DNA from 2 places in the Kitasatospora sp. YST-16 genome. Region 1 is predicted to be linked to the other one. Evidence: riboswitches for the same ligand, from Rfam matches in the RefSeq annotation. Region 1 holds a riboswitch; the other holds the start of a gene.
The links. A riboswitch is a leader RNA that binds a small molecule or an ion and turns the genes downstream of it on or off. The one in region 1 is predicted to bind cobalamin.
Positions count from the first base shown of each region.

Region 2: it holds a riboswitch for cobalamin, as region 1 does, so the genes downstream of both, OU787_RS24440 (cobalamin biosynthesis protein) here and OU787_RS21065 (ribonucleoside-diphosphate reductase subunit alpha) in region 1, are expected to answer to the same signal.

Region 1 is NZ_CP113837.1:4,578,958-4,583,158, reverse strand. Features, by position in the region: gene OU787_RS21075 (helix-turn-helix domain-containing protein) at 1-699, opposite strand, end outside; gene OU787_RS21070 (GNAT family N-acetyltransferase) at 975-1,469, shown strand; cobalamin riboswitch at 1,561-1,687, shown strand; gene OU787_RS21065 (ribonucleoside-diphosphate reductase subunit alpha) at 1,861-4,201, shown strand, end outside.
Region 2 is NZ_CP113837.1:5,385,707-5,389,907, forward strand. Features, by position in the region: gene OU787_RS24430 (putative cobaltochelatase) at 1-24, opposite strand, end outside; gene OU787_RS24435 (cobyric acid synthase) at 60-1,610, opposite strand; gene OU787_RS24440 (cobalamin biosynthesis protein) at 1,732-2,670, opposite strand; cobalamin riboswitch at 2,702-2,832, opposite strand; partial or broken gene OU787_RS34875 (hypothetical protein) at 3,024-3,134, opposite strand; gene OU787_RS24445 (MarR family winged helix-turn-helix transcriptional regulator) at 3,188-3,646, opposite strand; gene OU787_RS24450 (VOC family protein) at 3,710-4,078, shown strand; gene OU787_RS24455 (helix-turn-helix domain-containing protein) at 4,190-4,201, shown strand, end outside.

The sequences.
Region 1 (4,201 bases):
GGCGAGCTGGTCGACGCCGGTCTCCCGGTCGAGGTGGCGACGCATCCACTCCAGCACCCCGGCCAGCGACTCGCCGCCGCCCTCGGGCACCGGGCGGTTGATGAACTGGGCCTGCCCGCCGTCCCGGTGCGGGGCGACCACCATCCGGCGGGCGATCTCCCGGGCCACCTCGGCGCCCTGCACCTTGCGGACCAGGTGCAGGCAGGCGTCGATGCCGGCGGCGGTGCCGGCCGAGGTGATCACCGGGTGGTCGTCGACGTACAGCACGCCGGGTTCGACGGTGGTCAGCGGGAAGCGCTCGGCCATCAGGTCGGCGTAGCGCCAGTGGGTGGTGCAGCGGCGGCCGTCGAGCAGGCCGGCCGCGCCGAGCAGGAAGCTGCCGGAGCAGATCGACAGCAGGTGGGCGCCGCGGTCGTGGGCGGCCCGCAGCGCCGCGCAGAGCGCCTCGGGGTAGTGGGTGCGGATGCCGGTGGCGGTGGCGATCACCAGGTCGGCCTCGGCGATCCGTTCGGGGCCGTGCGGGACGTCGACGGTGAAGCCGGCGTGGGTGCGCATCGGGCCGGGGCGGTCGCCGACCAGGGCGAAGTCGTAGACCGGCAGGCCGGACTCGCTCCGGTCCAGGCCGAACACCTCGCAGGCCACCCCGAGTTCGAAGGGGTGGATCTCTTCCAGCACGACGACGGCGACGTTGTTCAGCATCCGCATCGGGCCAGGATGGCAGTGGCAGGATTTCGTGGCAATGGTGCGTTCCTGCCACTCGTGGCGGCCCCGGCCCGCCGGGACAGTGGAGGCATGACCACCGCGCTCGCCCTGCTGGGCCTCATCGGCAGTTTCGGACTCCTCGGCGTCCTGGTCGGCCGCGACCTGGACCGCAACGGCCGGACCGGCCGCGACGCCGTGCACCGGCCGACCGGCTACCCCTTCGACCCGGACCTGGCCGATCCCCGCCGGAGGCCGTCCGGCACACTGTCCGGATGCACTCCCCGACCGTCCGCCGCGCCCTGGAGCGCGACCTCGCCGGAGCCGGGGAGGTCAGCGTCGAGGCCTTCGTCGGCGACGGCCACACCCGCCCCGACTCCCCGTACGTCGGCCTCCTGCGCGACACCGCCCGCCGCGACCGGGAGGCCGAGCTCCTGGTCGCCGTCGACGACGCGGGAGCCGTGCTCGGCTGCGTGACCTTCGCGCCCGGCGGCACCGCGTGGGCGGACGTCGCCGGGCCCGGCGAGGGCGAGATCCGGATGCTCGCGGTCGGCGCGGCGGCCCGCGGCCGCGGCGTCGGCCGGGCGCTGGTGGCGGCGGCGATCGGGCGCAGCCGGGAACTCGGACTGGCCGGGATGGCGTTCTCCACCCGGCCGTCGATGACCGCCGCGCACCGGATCTACGACGCGCTGGGCTTCGTCCGCACCCCCGGGCGGGACTGGTCGGCGGCGCCCGGAATGGACCTGTGGGTCTACACGATGCGGTTCTGAGGCGGTTCCCGGGCAGTTTCGTTGTCTACGCGCGGCGCCGCCGACGCGACACGCGCTACTACATCTGGTGCTTCCAGATCCAGCCACCACAACATGTATGCTCACTCTCGCTGTCGACGCAGGGGAACCCGGTGGAAGTCCGGGACTGCCCCGCAACGGTGAGCGGGCTGCAGCGACGCCCGCGCAGTCCGAGGACCTGCCGACGGTGTGCGACACGGCATCCCCGCAGACGCCATGCAGCACAGCTTTGCCGTCCGGTCTCGCGGGCGGACCGGGGGTGGTCTTCGGCGCGCCGGAACGCGTTCTCGTTCCTTCGTGCTGCCCTCCCCTGGCCGCGTGCGGTCCCGGACACCCGAGCCACGTCCGCCGCCGCCACAGGAGAGAGTGCGCCTTGACCGTCGCCGCCTCAGTCACCCTGCCGTCCCAGGGATCCGCCGACGCCTTCACCGATCCCGGTGCGGCGCTGCTCCGGCTGCTCACCGACCGCAGCACCGACCTCCCCCAGGTGGACCCCGGCCACGTCGCCGCCGCCGCGCTGCGCGGCCGCCACGCCGGTTCGGACTTCGCCGAGCTGCGCGGGCTGGCCGTGGAGGCCGCCGCGTCGATGATCGCCGAGGACCCGCAGTACTCGAAGCTGGCCGCCCGCCTGCTGGCGCTGGAGATCCGCGACGAGGCCGCGACCCAGCAGGTCACCTCGTTCTCCTCCTCGGTGGCCGTGGGCCACGCCGAGGGCCTGATCGGCGACGCCACCGCCGCGTTCGTCGCGCAGCACGCCGACCTGTTCGACTCGCTGGTGGACGAGGCGGGCGACGACCGCTTCGAGTACTTCGGCCTGCGCACCGTGCAGTCCCGCTACCTGCTGCGCCACCCGATCACCCGCAAGGTGGTCGAGACCCCGCAGCACTTCCTGCTCCGCGTGGCGGCGGGCCTGGCGGTCGGGACGACCGAGGAGTCGGTGCGCGAGGTCGCCGAGCTGTACACCCTGATGAGCCGGCTGGAGTACCTGACCAGCTCCCCGACGCTGTTCAACTCCGGCACCCGGCACCCGCAGATGTCCTCCTGCTACCTGCTGGACTCGCCGCTGGACAACCTGGACTCGATCTACAACCGGTACGCGCAGATCGCCCGGCTGTCCAAGCACGCCGGCGGCATCGGCCTGTCCTACTCGCGGATCCGCTCCCGCGGCTCGCTGATCCGCGGCACCAACGGCCAGTCGAACGGCATCGTGCCGTTCCTGCGCACCCTGGACTCCTCCGTGGCGGCGGTCAACCAGGGCGGCCGGCGCAAGGGCGCGGCCTGCGTGTACCTGGAGACCTGGCACGCCGACATCGAGGAGTTCCTGGAGCTCCGCGACAACACCGGCGAGGAGGCCCGCCGGACCCACAACCTGAACCTGGCGCACTGGATCCCGGACGAGTTCATGCGCCGGGTCAACGCCAACGCCGACTGGTCGCTGTTCTCCCCGGCGGACGTGCCGGAGCTGGTCGACCTGTGGGGCGCCGAGTTCGACGAGGCGTACGTGAAGGCCGAGCTGGCGGGCAAGGCCGTGCGCACCATCCCCGCGCAGACCCTGTACGCCCGGATGATGCGCACCCTGGCGCAGACCGGCAACGGCTGGATGACCTTCAAGGACGCCTCCAACCGGGCCGCCAACCAGACCGCGCTGCCGGGCCGCACGGTGCACTCCTCGAACCTGTGCACCGAGATCCTGGAGGTCACCGACGACTCGGAGACCGCGGTCTGCAACCTCGGCTCGGTCAACCTGGGCGCGCACGTCGCCCCCGGCGCCACCGCCGCCGACCTGCTGAACGCGATGGACTGGGACCGCCTGGACGCCACCGTCCGCACCGCGGTGACCTTCCTGGACCGCGTGATCGACATCAACTTCTACCCGACCACCGAGGCCGGGACGTCCAACTCCCGCTGGCGCCCGGTCGGCCTGGGCGTGATGGGCCTGCAGGACGTCTTCTTCCAGCTGCGGATCGACTTCGACTCCGCCGAGGCGGTCGCCCTCTCCACCCTGATCGCCGAGCGCATCATGCTCACCGCGTACGAGCGCTCCGCCGACCTGGCCGAGCAGTTCGGCCGGCACGAGGCGTACGGCGAGACCCGGGCCGCCCGCGGCCAGCTGCACGTCGACCACTTCGAGTCCGCGAACCCGCAGTGGGCCGAGCGCTGGGACGCCCTGCGCGCCCGGATCGCCGAGGTCGGCCTGCGCAACTCGCTGCTGCTCGCCATCGCCCCGACCGCGACCATCGCGTCCATCGCCGGCGTATACGAGTGCATCGAGCCGCAGGTCTCCAACCTGTTCAAGCGCGAGACCCTGTCCGGCGAGTTCCTCCAGGTCAACCCGTACCTGGTGCGCGAGCTCAAGGAGCTGGGCGTCTGGGACCAGACCACCCGGGACGCGCTGCGCGACGCCAACGGCTCCATCCAGGAGTTCAACTGGCTGCCGCAGGAGGTCCGTTCGCTGTACCGCACGGCGTGGGAGCTGCCGCAGCGCGCGCTGATCGACCTGGCCGCAGCCCGGCAGCCGTACATCGACCAGAGCCAGTCGCTGAACCTGTTCATGGCGGCGCCGACCATCGGCAAGCTCTCCTCGATGTACTCCTACGCCTGGAAGGTCGGGCTGAAGACCACCTACTACCTGCGCTCCCGCCCGGCGACCCGGATCGCCCAGGCCGCGTCCGGAGCCGCCCGCACCGCCGCCCCCGTCCCGGTGCAGACCCCCT
Region 2 (4,201 bases), 810 kb from region 1:
CAGCCCCAGCCGCAGGTCGTCCATGCCCACGATCGCCGTGAACGGATAACGGGCCTCGGTCACTTGGCACTTCCCCTCTCCAGCGGGGCCGGGGCCCCGGGCGGCACGAACGGCAGACCCGCCGGTGCCCCGTTCTCGATCAGCTTCCACAGCGCGTCGGTGTCGGCGTGCTCGGCCACCAGGTCGCCCAGTGCGTCGAGCTGCCGCTCGCGAGCGGCGGCGAACGAGGTGTCCGGCGCCGGGACGAAGGAGCGCCCGGCGGCCCGGGCCACCTCGGCCAGGAACGCCCGGCGGAACGCGTCGTTCTCCAGCAGCCCGTGCCAGGTGGTGCCCCACACCGAGCCGCTCCGGCAGCCGTCCAGCGCCCGCCCGGCGGCGTCCGCGACGAACACCTCGCCGCCCTCGACCGCCACCACGCCGTGGTGGATCTCGTAGCCCTCCACCGGCTCGCCCAGCGCCACCCCCGACGGCCGGGCCAGCACCTTGTCCGCGCCGAACACCACCCGGGTCGGCAGCAGCCCCAGGCCGGCCACCGGGCCGGACGACTTCGACTCCACCGCGTCGACGATCTCCCGCCCCAGCATCTGGTAGCCGCCGCACACCCCCAGCACCGGCAGCCCCGCCGCGACCCGGGCCGCCAGCGGCCCGGCCAGGCCCTGCGCGCGCAGCCAGGCCAGGTCCGCGACGGTGGCCCGGGTGCCGGGCAGCACCACCAGGTCGGCGTCCGCCAGCTCCTCGGGGCGGGTCGCCCAGCGCACCAGCACGCCCGGCTCCTGGGCCAGCGCGTCCACGTCGGTGAAGTTCGACAGCCGGGGGAAACGCACCACCGCGACCCGCAGCACCTGAGCGCCCGCCGGCCCGCCCGCCGCCGGGCGGGACGCCACCGACGCCAGGCCGAGCGAGTCCTCCGCGTCCAGCCACAGGCCCGGCAGCATCGGGAACGTCCCCAGCACCGGACGCCCCGTCAGCTGCCGCAGCATCTCCAGGCCCGGCGCCAGCAGCCGGGCGTCACCGCGGAACTTGTTGACGAACCAGCCGGCGATCAGCGCCTGGTCGTCCGGCGACAGCAGCGCCAGCGTCCCGAACATCGACGCGAACACCCCGCCGCGGTCGATGTCCCCGACCACCACGACCGGCAGCCGGGCCGCCGAAGCCAGGCCCATGTTGGCGATGTCCCGGTCCCGCAGGTTGATCTCCGCCGGGGAGCCCGCGCCCTCGCACACCACCACGTCGAAGCGCGAGCGCAGGTCCGCCAGGCACTCCAGCGCCCGCTCCAGCAGCACCGGTTTGCGCTCCCGGTAGTCCAGCGCCCCGACCTCCGCGACCGCCCGCCCCAGCAGCACCACCTGGCTGCGCCCGTCCGCGCCCGGCTTCAGCAGCACCGGGTTCATCGCCGCCTCCGGCGCCACCCCGGCGGCCTGCGCCTGCATCGCCTGCGCCCGCCCGATCTCCGCCCCGTCGACCGTCACGAACGAGTTCAGCGACATGTTCTGCGCCTTGAACGGCGCCACCCGCACCCCCTGCCGGGCCAGCCAGCGGCAGATCCCCGCCGTCACCACACTCTTCCCGGCGTCCGAGGTCGTACCGGCCACCAGCAGCGCGCCGTTCACCGGCGAACTCCTTTCGAGACGCCCCGACCGGGGCTCGCGGAACCGCACGCGGCGGACGGCGGCATGCCGAAGTCCCGTGCCATCACTGTCAGTTGCACCATCAGCCCGCACCGCGGCGGGGTCACCTGCGTCGCCGTCCGCCCAGCGCCCGCAGGGCCAGCGTGGCCGCCAGCGCGAGCGCGCCGACCCGGCGCGAGAGGCGGCAGGCCCGTTCGATGTCGGCCGGGCCGACCGGCGGCAGGCCCGCGCCCAGCACCGGCCGGTGCTCGACCCGCTCGCCGTACCGCAGGGTGCCGCCCAGCCGCACGCCCAGCGCCCCCGCGAACGCGGCCTCCGCCTGGCCCGCGTTGGGGCTCGGGTGCGCGGAGCCGTCCCGCCGCCAGACCCGCCAGGCCCGCCCGGGCGCGCCGGACGCGGCGACGGCCAGCAGCGCGGTCAGCCGCGCCCCCGGCCACCCGGCGACGTCGTCGAGCCGGGCCGCGGCCCAGCCGAAGCGCCGGTAGCGGGCCGACTTGTGCCCGACCATGGCGTCCAGCGTGTTGACGGCCCGGAACGCCAGCAGCCCCGGCACGCCTGCGACGCCGCCCCACACCAGGGCGTTGACCACCGCGTCGGCGGTGTTCTCGGCGACCGACTCGACCACCGCCCGGGCCACCTGCTGCTCGTCCAGGCCCGAGGGGTCGCGCCCGCACAGGTGCGGCAGCCGCTCGCGCGCGGCGGCCAGGTCGCCGTCCGCCAGCGAACGCCCGATCGCGGTGGCCTCCCGGGTCAGCGACGTCCCGCCCAGCACGGTGAAGGCGGCCCCGGCGGCCAGCGCCCCGGTGGCGACGGGGGAGCGCCGGGCGGCCCGGACGGCCAGCGCCGCCCCGGCCGCGACCGCGCCGACGGCGAGCGCGGTGTGCAGCGCCCCGGCCCCGCGGTGGTCGCGCCACAGGCGGCGCTCCAGCCGGGCCGCGGCGGTGCCGAACAGGGCGACGGGGTGTCCGCGCCGGGGGTCTCCGAGCCGGGCGTCCGCGAGGTATCCCGCGGCCGCGCCCACCAGGTACGGGGCAGCCCCCATGGCGTCGTGTCCTCACTCAGGGTCCGCGCCCTGGATCGACGGAACGGGGGCCAGAGTCTCCTGACTTCCGGTCACCCCCGCGCGGGGTGGTCCGGTCACAGTGGCGGGACCGCGCCGGACTCGCACCGGCTTCCTCTGCTTGCCTCCGTTTGGCCCGAAGATCCCACCACGCCCGGTTCGGGGCAGTCAACCGAGCGGGTGGAGTGGTTGGTCACATGCGGCCACCGGGGCCACCGCGGGGCAAGGTGCCAGGTCAGGGCGGGTGCACGGCGGGCCGCGGCGCGGTCGGCACGCCGTCGCCGAGAGAAGAAGCCCGGGTGAGACGGCTGGTTGTACGCGGTGTTCTGCCAGGCCACCGCCTCCCGGGACCGGACGCCGTGCACCGGCGTGGTGATCCGCCGCGCTCGCCGTCGTCCACGGCCGTCGCCCCGCAGCCGGTCTCCTCCCTCCCGTCGCCGCCGCATCCTCAACCGGCCTTGTCCCAGCGGCAGTCGAGGACCCGATCGGCGCCGCCGGCTCAGCCGTCGGCACTTCCCCCGCGCAGGGAGTGGATCATGCTCCGCAGGCTCCGGAGCGCGTCCGCCTGCTCGGCCGCGGTCATCCCGGCCAGCATCCTGACCTCCACCGAGCGGACCGCCGCGCTCGCCTTCTCCAGGCTCCGCCGCCCGCGGGGCGTGAGCCGGGCCGGCAGGGCCTTCCCGACCGGCGCCGCCGCGGGCCTGACCACGTGCCCCTCCCGTTCCAGGTGCTGGAGCAGCACGTTCATCGACTGCCGGGTCACGAACGCGCCGCGCGCCAGTTCGGAGTTCGACATGCCCGGCCGCTGGGCCAGCAGTTCGAGGCAGGAGTAGTGCGTCACGGTCATGCCGAGCGGCCGCAGCACCTCCTCCATGGCCGAGCGCAGGACGCTCGAAGCCTCCTTCAGCAGGTAGCCCAGTGAGGTGTCCAGATCGATGCCGCCGCCGCTTTGACTCATGTCAGAAGTCTGACATACGTTGATCCGTGTCAGGAATCTGACACAGAGGAGAGGAACACCGCCATGCCCGTCACCGGCCCCGACTTCATCTCGCTGCAGGTCCGCGACCTCGACGCCGCGCAGGCGTTCTACCGGCACTACCTCGGCCTGGTCCGCTCGCCGGCCGGCCCCCCGCACGCCGTCGTCTTCACCACCCGGCCGATCGCGTTCGCCCTCCGCGACCTCGTCCCCGGCACCGACCTCGACTCCGCCGCCCGGCCCGGCCTCGGCACCGCGCTCTGGTTGCACGCCACCGACGTCCAGGCCGTCCACGACGCCCTCGCCGCCGACGGCCACCCCATCGTCTCCGCACCGGTCGACGGCCCCTTCGGCCGGACCTTCACCTTCGCCGACCCCGACGGCTACCACATCACCCTCCACGACCGCGCCTGACCCGCCCGCCCCGGTCGTCGGTTCGCCCAACCGCCCCGCCCCGGCCGCGCCCCCGTTTCGTGCCATCCGCGGCTGTGGCCCGACCGCCCCCCGCGCCTAGCGTCGGCAGGCATGCGACGCAGA